3 regions of the Sphingomonas sp. GW821-FHT04B01 genome follow, and region 1 is predicted to be linked to each of the others. Evidence: riboswitches for the same ligand, from Rfam matches in the RefSeq annotation. Region 1 holds a riboswitch; each other region holds the start of a gene.
The links. Region 1 has a riboswitch for cobalamin ahead of AC07UH_RS15530 (TonB-dependent receptor). Riboswitches for the same ligand answer to the same signal wherever they lie in the genome.
Positions count from the first base shown of each region.

Region 2: linked by a shared signal. The riboswitch ahead of AC07UH_RS13740 (TonB-dependent receptor plug domain-containing protein) and the one ahead of AC07UH_RS15530 (TonB-dependent receptor) in region 1 are both predicted to bind cobalamin.
Region 3: linked by a shared signal. The riboswitch ahead of cobW (cobalamin biosynthesis protein CobW) and the one ahead of AC07UH_RS15530 (TonB-dependent receptor) in region 1 are both predicted to bind cobalamin.

Region 1 is NZ_JBWKTR010000007.1:12,474-17,624, reverse strand. Features, by position in the region: gene AC07UH_RS15540 (hypothetical protein) at 1-543, shown strand, start outside; gene AC07UH_RS15535 (PepSY domain-containing protein) at 677-2,068, opposite strand; gene AC07UH_RS15530 (TonB-dependent receptor) at 2,121-4,250, opposite strand; cobalamin riboswitch at 4,460-4,695, opposite strand; gene AC07UH_RS15525 (hypothetical protein) at 5,004-5,151, shown strand, end outside.
Region 2 is NZ_JBWKTR010000005.1:169,318-174,468, forward strand. Features, by position in the region: gene AC07UH_RS13725 (DUF4118 domain-containing protein) at 1-1,277, shown strand, start outside; gene AC07UH_RS13730 (response regulator transcription factor) at 1,277-1,960, shown strand; gene cobU (bifunctional adenosylcobinamide kinase/adenosylcobinamide-phosphate guanylyltransferase) at 2,054-2,575, opposite strand; cobalamin riboswitch at 2,604-2,807, shown strand; gene AC07UH_RS13740 (TonB-dependent receptor plug domain-containing protein) at 2,945-4,876, shown strand; gene AC07UH_RS13745 (aminotransferase class I/II-fold pyridoxal phosphate-dependent enzyme) at 4,876-5,151, shown strand, end outside.
Region 3 is NZ_JBWKTR010000008.1:90,438-95,588, forward strand. Features, by position in the region: gene AC07UH_RS17210 (metallophosphoesterase) at 1-611, opposite strand, end outside; gene AC07UH_RS17215 (hypothetical protein) at 662-868, opposite strand; gene AC07UH_RS17220 (response regulator) at 1,049-1,420, shown strand; cobalamin riboswitch at 1,660-1,890, shown strand; gene cobW (cobalamin biosynthesis protein CobW) at 2,071-3,114, shown strand; gene cobN (cobaltochelatase subunit CobN) at 3,124-5,151, shown strand, end outside.

The DNA of each region.
Region 1 (5,151 bases):
GTCTGGCGAGGGAGCGGTGTGCTGAGGGGCCGGCTTGCAGGTTGGATCGTGTTCGCGCTCAACGGATTGACCACCTTCGGCTATCTCGTCTTCTCCGCAGTCTTCGGGATCGGCGATTGGAACGGGCGCGGAGTGATGACCGGGGTGGCCGATCCTGTTCTTGCGCGTGTCGCGCCTGCAGTTATTGGCATCGCCGGTTACTATGCCGTTGTTCGCCTCGCCGCAGGAATGCTGTCGCCCATGCTCAACGGTGCAGATGTCGCTGCGCAGGCACGGCGGTATGCAGTCATCGCGTGGATGACGACAGGGGTGATCTCGCTAGCCGCTGCGCTCGCTGCGGGCAGCGACTGGCGCTCTACGATCGGCGCGTCGATCGGGGTCGCACTCGGCGGTAATGCCGGCCTGTTGAGCATGGGTCGGTTCATTAAGCCAACGGCTGCCGCATCGACAACCACCCTTCCGCCGAATTGGCTGCTGCGCGTGGTTGCCATCCTCGGGACGGTAGCGTTTGTCGCGATCCTGGGGCCGGGGATCGCCTTGTAGAGCAACGGACCAGAGACTTCGCCGATTGGTCGCGGAACTGCCTGCGGCACTGCCTCCCCCTTGGACATGGATTAGTGTCTGGAGTTGAGAAGCGGAGGAGGGCACTCGAATGGCCGGAAATGGGTCGGACCTGTCATCGTCGGAGCCGTTTCCATCCCAGCCAGATGCCGCTTATCGAGGTGATCGTGCCGATGACGGAAGCCAGCCAGATCAGTACGTCCCAAACCGGTCGGTGCAGAGTGAGCGCGGTGAGATCCCATTTGTGGAGGAGATCAAATGCCCAACGATATGCTCGCTGCCGCGCATCGACGCTCTTCAGAATTTCGCCGGTAGCGGGATCGATGTAAAACCAGGTCTGTGCCGGATCAGCGAGACGCAGCCGCAACACCGGCAGTCGTGGCAGGGTCGCGACCGCATACCAATATGCATCGGGCGCCGTCAGGCGATCAACGGTAAGCGATGGCGTAGGTCCAGCTAGTCGACGAGCCCCAGCGATGATGGCTTGTCCGGTCGGGCGCGATGGCGTGAGCGTTACGGCACCCAATGCCAATCGTCGGCCATCGCGATAGGAGAGCACCACGAGCGGCGTCCCGGCGTTGTCGATAAGTTGGGCTGTTACCGCGCCGGCCCCGACGGCACGCAGCCGGTCGAGCGATACGACCGGCATCTGATCGGAGGCTTTATAGACACGCATCGCTGCCTCGTCCGGTTCCGTCCCAGCGAACAGATGGCCGGGGTCGACCGATAGCCACCCGCTGAATATCCACGCGATCAGGAAGACGCCACTCACCATCCCCGCGACATGATGCCAGAGCATCCAGCCGTTGTAGGGCGTCATGCGTCCGCCCTTGAAGCGGCGTGCGCCGACACGGGTGCGCAGAATGCCAATCCATATCCCCGCGACGGCTGCGGCGATGCAGGGGCCGGATACCCACAGCACGACCTGACGCCAGGCCGTTTGATCCTGCCGCAGCACCGTCGGATAAAGCCAGTGCGGCACCGAACCTATCCAGTTCCAGAAACGCTCGCGGCGTGTCGTTGCCTGCACTACGGCGCCCGTGCTCGAGGACACATAGACCTCCGTTCCGTACGCGTCCGCGAGCGCGACCTTCCAGAGCGGTCGATGTCGATCAAAGCCGCCGGCGACTGTCCACTGATCGCGAGTGAGTCGTTCGACGTGCTTCATCGGCGCGTTTCCGAAGCGACCGGCAACCCGACTGGCGTAACGAACATCGACCAGTCGCAAGACGGCACCGCGATGCGCCGAGACCGTGGTGTGCGTCCCGTTCCATCCCGTCACGCGCCAGACAGGCATGCCGTCGCGCATGTCGAGCAGCAGCTCCTGCGGCACTCGCCCTCGCTCAAGCGGGGGCGGGACGTCTACCGCCGCCCAGTCGATCGCCTCGCCCCCAGCCAGCCTTTCGGCTGGCGAGAGGGAGGGATAGGGCACGTAGAGCATCACCAGCCCGGACAGGAACCACATGGCGAAGAACAGGCAGCTGGCGATGCCGATCCAGCGATGCACGAGGTAGAGCCAGCGCCGGGCAATCTTGCCAGGTGCCGGCCACCTGCCGGCGTTAAAAGATCGCACGAAGCGAGACGTCGACCGAGCGGGGACGGCCAAGCACCCATTGCTGGTTGTTGTACGTGCTGATCGCATAGTCCCGGTCGACCAGGTTATAGGCGTGGATATCGACCGCGAGGTGCGGCGTCACCGCATAGGACAGCGTGGCATCGAGCGTGGTGTAGCCGGGAACGCGGAAGCGGTTGGCGTTGTCCGAATAGCGGCGCCCGACGTGGCGCAGCCCGGCGCGCGCCTGCAGCGCGCGCGTGGCATTCCAGCGCAGCCAGAGATTGGCGAGCGTCTCGGGTACATCCGGCGGGGTATTGCCATCGAAGCGCGTGCCGCCCGAGAGGAAATCGTCGAACGTCGCGTCGAGCACGCTGCCGTTGGCATCGATGCCGATTCCGTAAGGCAGATCGAGCGACACCGCGGCCTCGATGCCCTTGGCCGATCGCTGGCCGACCTGCTCGATCGGGCTCGATGGGGTCAGTTGCGCCAGCAGGCGTTTCTTGACGATGCGGTAGGAGGCCAGCGTTGCGGTGCCGCGGCCGTCAAGGAACACAGCCTTGGCGCCGACTTCGACCTGGTCGCCCACCGCGTTGCTGAACTGCACCTGCCCGGTCGAATAGGTCGTCAGCGTCCCCAGCGGGTCCACGCCGGTGGCATATTGCGCATAGAGCGAAACGGTCGAGGTCGGTTGGTAGACGCTTCCCACCCGCCAGGTCGCATTGTGCAGATGCTTGGCGAGCGCGAATGTCTCGGTAGCGACGCCTCCCGGATAGTCGATCGACCAGCGGCGTATCGTGTCCCGCTCGTAGCGCAGGCCGGCGACGATCGAGACGTGCCTGCCGAGCGTCAGCCGATCCTCGGCAAAGACGGCATATTCGTTGGTCCGCGTGCGATAGCGCGGCGCGATGCCCTGTGTGTCGATGATGCGGCCGGGATCGAAAGCCGAGGGATCGACCTCCGAAATCTGCGGGGCCGAACCGAAATTGTGCGAATAGGTCAGCTTGATGAGGTTGACGTCGAAACCCACGACAAGCGCGTTGCCGATGCCCTCGGCGATGCCCGTCCTGAGCGTCACGCTGCCCTGATCGCCCCACTGCGTCTGGTCGTGGACGATCCCGGTCATGTCGGTGCGCAGGATGCGACCGGGGGTGCCGACGTTGCCGCTGCCGTTGGGGCAGGCGCCGTCCGCGGCGATCCAGCAATAGCTCTCGAGGTTGAGCCACGAGCGTCTGGACGTCAGGCGATAGGCCTGGTTGCTGACGGTGAGCGCATCGTTCGCCGTCCAGTCGACCTGCAGACTGGTACGGTTGTCGCGGTAGCGGATGACGCCGTCGCGTGTGTTGTAGTTCCGTTCCCGGATGCCGTCGTCGAGCCGGCCGTCGATCAGCGGCGTGCCGAAATAGCGCATCGGCTTTTGGTCGCCGTAGTCGTCGCGCGCGGTGACGACGAGCGTGTCGGTCGGCGCCCAGCGCAACGTACCCGACACGGCATAGCTGCGCGACCGGCCGCGATCGACATAGCCGTCCGATCGGCGATAGCTGCCATCGATCCGATAGGAGAGGCGCTCGGTGGCGGGTCCGCCAGCGCCCGCTGCGACATGGAAGCTGTCCTGCGAGCCGTAGCCGATCTCGCCTTCCACCTGGGTCCGCTGCGTATCGGGTTTGCGCATCAGGACATTGACCGCACCGCCAAGCGCGCCCTGGCCGTACAGCACGGAGGCCGGACCGCTCAGGATGTCGATGCGCTCGACCATCCACGGTTCGGTCGGAAAGGTGATCGTGCCGGCGGCCGGAAACAGCCGTACGCCGTCGATGAGCCGCAACACCGATCCCTGACCGCTGAAGCCACGCGCGGCGAGCGCGGTGCCGCCATTGCCGGGATTACCGGCGTTGCTGACTCCGGGTGCCCGGCTTTCCGCATCGACCACGGACATGTCGCCACGCGCGCGGATCGTCGCGCCGTCGATGACCGTGATCGTTGCCGGGGTTTCGAGCGGCGTGAGGCCCAGGCGGCTCGCGGTGGTATTCGGTTCGGTTAGCGTGTCACGGCTATTCTGCCCGACGACCAGGATGTCCTCGTCGCCGGCGGTGACCGTGGACTGAGCGTCGAGCGGACCTGCGAAGACGGGCGACATCAAAGCGCCCGCGAACGCGAGGCGGGATGACAGGAACGGCATTACGATAATCCCCGGGCGTCGAGCGAACCCGGCAGGGACCTTCCGCGAACGGCCGACATTCGCGCCGGCCGGACGCCATCGCGACCGGCACGCATGCCCGTGCGGTCCCCACCGCACACGTCGTCGCTCGACGGAGTACCGTGCCGCGGCCACCCCCTGGGCCAGGCAAGAGCGACCAGACGCCGGCAGGTCTCCTGGCTCACGGGTCATCACACGATGCACGGCCTTCCCAGGCCCGCTGACTTACGTCCGGCCCAGTGGCTGCCCCTTCCGTGCAGGAAGAAGCGATATGCATCGCGCTCGCCGCTTACAGTTGCAGGGACAGCCTCGGATTCAGGCAGCGAACCACCTTCACCGCGTTCCCTATTAAGCCCCTCTCGGGGCACCGACGCGATCATGCCGGCCCGCTCGCATGGAACAGGTCGACGATGACTGTGTATATCGGCGGAAACCGTCGTGCAACCGGACGACGCTACGATCGCAAAGGTCCAGACGGAGAGACGGCCCCCTTTATGAATGTCGGAAGTTCGGGAGCCACCGAAGGGGGCGGGAATGACCGCGCTTGGGTCTACCCGGTAACAGTGCCACTTTTCGGATTCTCTGGTCGTTCGAGTCTAGATCGCAGTGTCATCGAAAAGCACCAACTTCTTGCAGTAAGACGACAGCTATCTGAAGGCGAGCGCCTACAGGCATCCGGGCAGCAGTTGCCCAGTGTTCACCTTGATTGACGGTCCGATCAGCCCTGTTACCCTCCACCTTGCGGCTTTCAGGAACGAGGACGCATCGCTGGGAGATCATCGCATCATGTTTCGTTGCCAGATGGTTAGTCGCAAGACGCTACTGTCCGCGATCGCCTTGT
Region 2 (5,151 bases), on a different contig from region 1:
GCACGCTGACGATCAGCAATCCCGAAAACGTCGTGTCGGTGCTGGTGCTGCTCGGCATCGCGATCGCGACCAGCCATCTGACGGCGCGGGTGCGCGCGCAGGCGGATATCGCCGCGGCGAGCGCGCGGACCAATGCGGCGCTCGCCGGCTTCCTGCGCCAGCTCACCCGGCTGAACGATCCCGTCGCGGTGGCGCAGGCGATCTGCGACGAGGTCGGCCAATTGTTCGGGTTGCGCACGGTGATGCTCGTCGCCGAGGGGGCTGGGCTGGCGGTGCAGGCGGCGAACGGCAGCGACTATCGGCTCGAGACGATGGAGATGGCGGCGGCGCAATGGGCCTATGACGGCGGCACGCCCGCCGGGCGCGGTTCGGCGACGCTCGCCGCCTCGCAATGGTTCTTCCAGCCGCTGGTGACCGGCGAGCGGACGCTCGGCGTGCTCGGCCTCGCCAACGAGGCGGGCGGCGATCCGCTGCGCCCCGACCAGATCCCGCTGTTCCTGAACCTGATCGAACAGGCGACGCTGGCGCTCGAACGGCTGCGGCTGGAGATCGAGACGCGCGACCTCGGCGCGATGCGCGAGCGCGAGCGGTTGCGCACCGCGCTGCTGTCGTCGGTCAGCCACGATCTGCGCACGCCGCTGACCGCGGTGATCGCCGCGGCGGCGCAGCTGCACCATGGCGCCACCCCGGATCTGATCGCGACGATCGAGGGCGAGGCGGCGCGGCTGCATCGTTTCGTCGCCAACCTGCTCGACATGGCGCGGGTCGAGGCGGGGGCGCTGACGCTGCGCATGGAGGCGGTCGATCTCGCCGATGCGGTCGCCGGCGCGGCGCATGACGCCCGCCGTGCGCTGGACGGACATGCGGTGCAGCTCGACGTGCCGCCCGACCTGCCGCTGGTCCGCGCCGACCAGCAATTGCTCCACCATTGCCTGCTCAACCTGCTCGACAATGCCGGCCGCTATGCCGATCCCGGCACGCCGATCCGCGTCGAGGCGCGCCATCGCTACGGCGTCATCCTGCTGTCGGTCGAGGACGAGGGGCCGGGCCTGCCGCCGGGGCGCGAGGCGGAGGTGTTCGACACCTTCCGCCGCTTCGCCGGTTCGGATCGCGCGATCGGCGGCACCGGGCTGGGGCTGGCGATCGTCAAGGCGTTCGCAGCGGCGATGGGTATCGGCGTCGAGGCCGCGAACCGGCAGGACCGGCCGGGCGCGCGCTTCGGCCTGTCCTTTCCGGCGGCATTGATCGTGCGCGACATGGTGGAGGAAAGCGACTGATGGCGGCCAAGATCCTGGTGGTGGACGACGAACAGCCGATCCGCCGGCTGCTGCGCAACACGCTCGAACGCGCCGGCTATGCGGTGGTCGAGGCGATCAACGGCCGCGAGGCGCTGGCCGCGGTCGCCGCCGAGACGCCCGACGCGGTGCTGCTCGACCTCGGCCTGCCCGATCGCGACGGGCTCGAACTGGTGCCGCTGATCCGCCGGGCGGGCGACGCGGTGATCCTCGTCGTCTCGGCGCGCGACGCGACCGATCAGAAGGTCGCGGCGCTCGATCTCGGCGCCGAGGATTACGTCACCAAGCCGTTCGACGGCGAGGAATTGCTCGCCCGGCTGCGCGCGGCGCTGCGCCACCGCGGCATCGATGCGGCGGCGGCGAGCGTGATCCGCCGCGACGGGCTGGAGATCGACCTCGACCAGCGCCTCGTCCGCCGCGGCGGCGAGGCGTTCCACCTGACGCGCAAGGAGCATGACGTGCTCGCGGTGCTTGCCCGCCACCCCGGCCGGGTGGTGACGCACCAGCGAATCCTCGCGGCGGCGTGGGGCGGCGACGACGATCCGCGGGTGGAATATCTGCGCATCGTCGTGCGCAACCTGCGCCTGAAGCTGGAGGAGCCGAACGCGACCGGGAGCGTGATCGCCAACGAACTGGGCGTGGGATATCGGTTGCTGATGGGGTGAAAGAGGGGGGCGACCGTTCGCCCTGCGCTCCTCGAAGGGCAGGTGAGTCTCACCGTGCTTCGACAGGCTCAGCACGAACGGGTCAGGGGCGGCTCAGTCCCTCCCCGGAAACGGCTGCAACGGCAGCACCATGCTGGCGGCGACGAAATAGACCTCGCGCATCGCGGCGGCGACCTGCTGGTTGAGCCGGCCTGCGGCGTCGCGGAAGGCGCGGCCGAGCGGATGGTCGGGGACGATGCCGAGGCCGACCTCGTTGCTGACGACGAACAGCGGCAGCGGGGTCGCGGCGAGCGCGGCGAGCAGGGCGTCCGACCGCGCCGCGACGTCGTGCTCGCCGAGCATCACGTTGGTCAGCCAGAGCGTCAGGCAGTCGATCAGGATCGCGCCATCCTCGATTGCGGCGACCGCCTCGGGCAGCGCGAGCGGGCATTCGACGGTCGTCCAGCGCGTGTCGCGGTCGGCGCGGTGGCGGGCGATCCGGTCGGTCATCTCGCCGTCCCACGCCTCGGCCGTGGCGAGATAGTGGAGCGGGCCGGCGCAGCGCTCGGCGGCGGCCTGCGCCAGCCGGCTCTTGCCCGAGCGGGCACCACCCAGGAACAGCGTCTTGGCTGCGATCATCTTGCCTTCGTCTCCGCGGGGTTCTAGGGGCGCCGATGCGACAGGTTCCCAGAGATGGGATGAAAAGGGAACCCGGAAGCGAGCCTTGCAGCTCGTCAGCCGGGGCTGCCCCCGCAACTGTGACCGGCGAGCCCTGCTCCCCGCGCGCCACTGGATCATCCCGATCCGGGAAGGCCGGGCAGGGCGACGACCCGCGAGCCAGGAGACCTGCCCGTCGCGGTTGTCCTTCGTCCGGACGGGGTGTGCCGGCACGATCGAGGATTTCCTCGCGAGACGACGATGTTGGGGGCGTTGCGCGGCGGACAGACCGGTTCCGGCACATCCGCGGTGCGTGCTCCCGTTGTTGCAACGAAGGGGGAAACCATCGTGAAGAACTACGCCTGTCTCATCCTGCTGCCGTGCATCGCGGCCGCGACACCTGCCTTCGCCCAGACCGCGCAATCGACCAGCGGCCTTGAGCAGGTCGCCGACGCCGGCAGCGACATCCTCGTCACCGCCAATCGCGAGGCGCGACCCGCATCTACCGTCGGCCAGGCGGTGACCGTCCTCGACACCGCGACGATCACCCAGCGGCAGGCGGTGGTCGTCGCCGATCTGCTGCGCCAGACGCCGGGCGTCAGCGTGACGCGCAACGGCGGCGTCGGCACCGCGACCTCGGTCAACATCCGCGGCGCGGAGAGCGACCAGACCGTCGCGCTGATCGACGGGATCAAGCTCAACGATCCCTCGTCGCCGGGCGGCGGCTTCGACTTCGGCGGGCTGCTGATCGGCAATATCGCGCGGATCGAGGTGCTGCGCGGCGCGCAATCGGTGCTGTGGGGCAGTCAGGCGATCGGCGGCGTCGTCAACCTCATCACCCGCCAGTCGACCGAGCAGGTCGCGGTCAACGCGCGCGTCGAGGGCGGCTGGCACGAAACCGGGCAGGGCTTCGCCAACGTCTCGGGCAAGATGGGGCCGGTGTCGGCGAGCCTGGGCGGCGGTTATTACACCACCGAGGGCATCTCGGCCTATGCGCCCGGCACGGAGCGCGACGGCTATCGCAATTATGCCGCCAACGGCAGCCTCGGCATCGCGCTGGCGCCGACCGTCTCGCTCGATGTGCGCGGTTTCTATTCCAACGGCCGCACTGATATCGACGGCTTCCCGCCGCCCACCTTCGCCTTTGGCGATACGCGCGAATATGGCACGAGCGAGCAATGGACGGGCTATGCCGGACTCAATGCGGCGCTGTTCGACGGCCGGTTCCGCAACCGCTTCGGCTATGCGCATACCGATACCGACCGGCACAATTACGATCCCGACGGCACGCCGACGGAGACGTTCGCCGGCAAGGGGCGCAACGACCGGATCGAATATCAGGGCGTCGCCGATCTTGGTTCCGCGGTGTTCGCCACCTTCGGCGCGGAGCGCGAGGTGTCGCGCTTCACCACGGCAAGCTACGGCGGACCGGCGACCCGGGGGCGGGCGCGGATCTTCAGCGTCTACGGCCAGCTCGCGGTGACGCCGGTCGCCGGGCTGACCGCGACCGGCGGCGTGCGCCACGACGACCACAATATCTTCGGCGGAGCGACGACCGTCTCGGCCAGCGGCGTCTATTCACCCAACGATGGCGCGACCGCGTTCCGCGCGAGCTATTCCGAGGGGTTCAAGGCGCCGACCCTGTATCAGTTGCAGAGCGAATATGGGAATGCGCGGCTCAGACCCGAACGCTCGCGCGGCTGGGATGCGGGCGTGGCACAGAAGGCGCTCGACGGCGCGGTCGAGGCGAGCGCGACCTATTTCCGCCGCACCTCGTTCGACCTCATCAATTTCGTGTCCTGCGACACGTCCGTGGGGATTTGTGCCGACCGGCCGTTCGGCACCTATGACAATGTCGCGCGGGCGCGGGCGCAGGGTGTGGAATTCGCGCTGACGCTGCGCCCGGTCGAGGCGCTGACGGTCAGTGCCGCCTATACCTATCTCGACGCCAAGAACCGCTCGACCGGCACCGCCAATGCCGGCCGCGACCTAGCACGACGGCCGGATAACAGCGTGTCGGTCAACGCCGACTATCGCTGGCCGTTCGGGCTGACCACCGGCGCGACCGTCACCGCAGTGGGGGACAGTTTCAACAACGCATCCAACTCGCAGCGGCTCGACGGCTATGTCGTCACCGACCTGCGCGCATCCTTCCCGATCGTCGATCATGTCGAGGTCTATGGCCGGATCGAGAATGCGTTCGACCAGCGCTATCAGACGATCCTGCAATATGGCCAGCCGGGGCGCGGCGCCTTCGGCGGCGTCCGCCTGACCTATTGATGATCGACCCGCGCGCCCCTGTCCCCCATCCTTGGGCCACCTTCTGCGCCCATGGCGGGCGGGTGGCGGCGGCGCGCGCGGCGTTCGGCGGCGCGGACTGGATCGACCTGTCGACCGGCATTGCGCCGTGGTCTTGGCCGTTCGAAACGCTGGCGGGACTCGATCGCCTGCCCGAGCCGGCGGAGATTGCGGCGCTGGAGGCGGCGGCGGCGCGGGCGTTCGGCGTCGCCGACCCCGCGCAGGTCGTCGCGGTGCCGGGGACCGATCTGGCGATG
Region 3 (5,151 bases), on a different contig from region 1:
CCGGCGAGCGGGGCGACGTCGGCGCGGCGCATGTCGACCGATCCGTCGATGAAGTCGCCGGTGACGACGATCAGGTCGGCCCCCGCGGCATTGGTGCGATCGACGACGGCACGGGTCCAGCGCTGCGGAAACAGACGGCTGATATGCAGGTCGGTGAGCTGGATCAGCCGGTAGCCGTCGAACGACGGCGGCAGGTCGCGCACCGCGACGGTGATGTCGCGCACCGGCGGCACGCGGATCGCCCCGGCGACGCCGATCGCAGCGAGCAGCGCCGCGACGCCGGCGATGCCATAGCGGGCCGCATCGGGCGCCCCCACCACCTCGCGCCGCACCACCATCGTAGCGAGCGTGCCGAGATCGAGCACGATCTGCAGCAGCGCGAGCAACAGGATGGCGCCGAAGGCCCAGTTGAACAGGATGACGATCGCGCGCGGGAATTCCGGCGCGAACACCGATCCCGACGAGAGGCGGCTCCATAAATGATATTGCGAGGCGGCGAGCAGCGTCACCGCGACGCCGCCCTTCGCCCAAAGCGGCAGGGACAGCGGCAGCAGCCAACGGACGATGACGTACAGGGACGGCGTCGCAAAGATCAGGTGGAAGATCGTCATTCTCCTTGCGGCACCGTGCCGCCGCTGCCTCGCAAGCGCCGTCCCGTCGCTCAGCTCGGGTGGGCGGCGCTCTCGGCGGCGGCGTCGCTGGCATCGGTCGGCGTCACCGCGACCGCGCCGACATCCGCCTCGGCCTGTTCGGCGAGCTTCATCTGCTCATAGGCGATCTCGAGATCGGCGACACCCGATCCGGTCGGCTGGATCGGCAGGTCGCCGTAGCTTTCGGCGGGGCCATTCTGATCGGTCGTGTCGGTCATCATTCTCTCCTCGTGCGCGGCGTCAACGCACCGTGCCGGGGACCGGACGCATCGCCCGTCGAACATGCGGAAAATGACCTCTATCAGGAACTTAGATCAGCATGACGCATTAGGAACCGGTTCGGGAGACGGCGTCGCCACCTCTGGCCTGCCGGCCCCCGGATACTGCCGGGAGCGGTCATGACCCATGTGCTGATCATCGAGGATTCCTATTTGTTCGGCCAGTTCGTCGCCGACGCCGCGGTGCTCGCCGGTGCCGGCAGCACGGAGATCGTGGAGACGCAGGAAGCGGCGGAAGCGGCGGCGCAGCGCTGCATGCCGGGCATGATCATCGCCGACGTCAAGCTCGTCCACGGCTCCGGGGTCCGTGCGGTCGAGCGGATCGCCAAGGGACGCCGCATCCCGATCCTCTACGTCACCGGCTATCCCGAACGCTGCGGCGAATGCCCGCCGGGATCGACGGTGATCGAAAAGCCGGTGTCGCACGATACGCTGCAACGCTCGATCAGCCGGCTGATCGAGGATGAGGCCGCACACCTCGCGGCGCATTGACGGGGCGGGGTGGAGCCGCCGCCGGCATGATGCGGCGACGGCTCCGACAGTCCTGGAGAACTGCACACGAAGGATCGGGAGAACCCTTCCTGCTGCGCACGGGCTCTAATGGTTAACGGCGGCAAGTCGACCGGAAACGGGCTATGTACGAAACCGTACACAGCGATCGCCGTCTCCGCCCGCCTGCGCGATTGGCAAAGCCGGCGGTAGCGGCTAAGTCGACCGGCGGCGCCGGTCTCCGGTGCCATGATCGCGTCGGTGCCCTTCGCAAGAGGGCGTAAATGGGAATGCGGTGCGGGGCCTCGGCTCCAATGCCGCGGCTGTCCCTGCAACTGTAAGCGGCGAGCGACGGACACATGCCTTCCCCCCGCGGGAAGGCGGCCACTGGCAAGGGTTCGCCCGATCCGGGAAGGCCGTGCCCCGAGCGACGACCCGCGAGCCAGGAAACCTGCCGGCGATAGGGTCGCTCTTGCTTTGGTCCAGGGGATGGCCGGGGCACGGTGTTCCGTCTGAGCGACGAAGACCCATGCGGTTGGCCCGCATCGGTGCGTGGCGCGGGCGACATGCGAAGCGCCCGTCCGTCGCTCGCGCATCGGCGATATGTGGCCCCACCGTGTTCTCGTCGTCGCGGCGCTCGCGAAGGAACATCCGTGGCCGATCCACAACTCGCCAAGATCCCCGTCACCATCGTCACCGGCTTCCTCGGCGCCGGCAAGACGACGCTGATCAGCCATCTGATCCGCAACGCCAACGGCCGCCGGCTCGCGGTGGTGGTCAACGAATTCGGCACCTTGGGTGTCGACGGCGACATCCTTAAGGGCTGCGCGATCCCCGATTGCCCGGCGGAGAATGTCGTCGAGCTGGCCAATGGCTGCATCTGCTGCACCGTCGCCGACGATTTCATCCCGACGGTGGAGACCTTGCTCGCGCTCGACCCGCGCCCCGACCATATCCTCATCGAGACATCAGGCCTGGCGCTGCCCAAGCCGCTGCTGAAGGCGTTCGACTGGCCGGCGATCCGCTCGCGCATCACCGTCGACGGCGTCATCGCGCTGGCCGACGCCGAGGCGGTCGCCGCCGGTCGCTTCGCCACCGATGTCGCCGCGCTCGACGCGCAGCGCGCCGCCGATCCGGGGATCGACCACGAGACGCCGCTGGCGGAGGTGTTCGAGGACCAGCTCGCCTGTGCCGACATGGTGCTGCTGACCAAGGCCGACCTCGCCGGGCCGGAGGGCGTCGCCGCCGCCCGAGCGGTGATCGCCGCCGAGGCGCCGCGGCCGGTGCCGGTGGTCGAGCTGACCGACGGCGTGATCGATCCCGCGGTGATCCTCGGTCTCGACGCCGCGGCCGAGGACGACATCGCCGCCCGCCCCTCGCATCATGACGGCGAGGACGAGCATGAGCACGACGATTTCGACAGCCTCGTCCACGAAACCGGCGAGATCGACGATCCCGCCGATCTGGTCGCGCGGATCGAACGGCTCGCGCGCGAGTCCGACGTGCTGCGCGTCAAGGGCTATGCGGCGGTGCGCGGCAAGCCGATGCGGCTGCTCGTCCAGGCGGTCGGCGCGCGGGTGCGGACGCAATACGACCGGCCGTGGCGGCCGGGCGAGGCGCGCGCCACCCGGCTGGTCGTGATCGCCGAGCGCGACCGCATCGACCCCGCGACGATCGGGCCCGTGCTGAACGGCTGAGCCCCCACGATGCACGTCGTCTTCCGCGAGAGCCACGGCCTGGAGGAGATCGCGACGCCGCGCGATCTCGGCCAGCGGCCGGCGGATCTCGTCGTCCTGTCCTTCTCCGACAGCGACCTCGGCGCATTCGCCGCGGGCTGGCATGCCGCGCGCGGTGGCGGCGTGCCGCTGCCGTCGCTGCGGCTCGCCAACCTCGCCGATCTCGCGCATCCCCTGTCGGTCGACACCTATGTCGAGCGGACGCTGGCGGGTGCGAAGGGCATCCTGATCCGGCTGATCGGCGGGCGGTCCTATTGGTCCTACGGCCTGCAACAGGTCGAGGCGCTGGCGCGGGCGCAGGGCATCGCGCTGGCGGTGCTCGCCGCCGACGGGCGCGAGGACGCCGCGCTGGCCGCCGCCTCCACGGTGCCGGGCTCGACGCTCGGCCGGCTCGCCGCCTTGTGCGACACCGGCGGCGCGGTCGCGGCGCAGGCGGCGCTGGCGCAGCTCGCGCTCGCCGCGGGGCTGGCGGCGGGACCGGTAGGCGGGGTGCGTGCGGTTCCGCCGGTCGGCGGCTGGACGCAGACGGACGGCGTCACCTGCCCCGCGGCGCTCGCGATCCGGCCGGAGGCGCGGCCGCGGGTGCTGCTCACCTTCTACCGCTCCTATCTGCTCGCCGCCGATCTCGATCCGGTCGCGGCGCTCGCCGGGGCGCTGGCGGCGCGCGGCTTCGACGTCGTCCCGCTGTTCGCGCCGTCGCTCAAGGACGCGCACGCGCGCGGCTGGATCGCGCGCTGGGTCAAGGCGCTGGCCCCGGTCGCGATCCTCAACGCCACCGCCTTCTCGGCGCGCGACGAGACCGAGTCGCCGCTCGACGGCGCCGACGTGCCGGTCTTCCAGGTCGCGCTCGCCACCTCGACGCAGGCCGCCTGGGCGGAGAGCGCGCGCGGGCTGTCGCCCGCCGATCTCGCGATGCACGTCGTCCTGCCCGAGGTCGACGGCCGCATCTTCGCCGGGATCGCCAGTTGCAAGCAGGATGCGGTGCGCGACCCCGATCTCGATTACGCCCGCCGCGCGCATCGCGCCGACCCCGCCCGCATCGCGGCGATCGCCGATCGCGTCGCCGCCTGGGTCTCGCTCGGCCGGACCGCACCGGCGGCGCGGCGGCTGGCGCTGATCCTCTCCACCTATCCCGGCAAGAGCCACCAGATGGCGCATGCGGTCGGGCTCGACGCGCTCGCCTCGGCCGAGGCGATGCTCGCCGATCTCGCCACGGCCGGACATGCCGCCACCGCCGGCGTACCGCTGGCCGAGGCCTTGGCGGCGGAGTGGCTATGCTGGCCGGTCGCCGCCTATCGCGCCGCGCTCGCCGCCTTGCCGCCCAGCCTGCGCGACGATCTCGCCGCAGCCTGGGGCGAGCCCGAGCATGATCCCGCGGTCGCCGACGGCGCCTTCCGCTTCGCCGCGACGCGGCGCGGCGCGACGCTGGTCGCGCTCCAGCCCGAACGCGGCACGCCCGCGACCCGCGCCGACGATTATCACGATCTGTCGCGCGTTCCCCGCCATGGCTATGTCGCTTTCTACCTCTGGCTGCGCAGCCGCGGGTGCCATGCGGCGATCCAGATCGGTGCGCACGGCACGCTCGAATGGCTGCCCGGCAAGGCGGTGGCGCTGTCCGACGCCTGCTGGCCGGAGGCGCTGACCGGGTCCTTGCCGATCCTTTATCCGTTCATCGTCAACGATCCCGGCGAGGCGGCGCAGGCCAAGCGCCGCACCGCCGCGGTGACGCTCGGCCATCTGCCGCCGCCGATGATCGCGGCGGACGGCGGCGTGGGTCTCGCGCGGATCGAGACGCTGCTCGACGAATTCTCCAATGCCGACGGGCTCGACCCGGCGCGGCGCGACCGGTTGCAGCGCGACATCGCCGAGGAGGCGCAGGCGATCGGACTCGCCGCCGAACTCGATCTCGCCGGCGCGGCCACCGCCGCCGAGGCGATCACCCGCATCGACGCCTTCGTCTGCGACGTGAAGGACAGCCGCTTCGGCGACGGCCTGCAC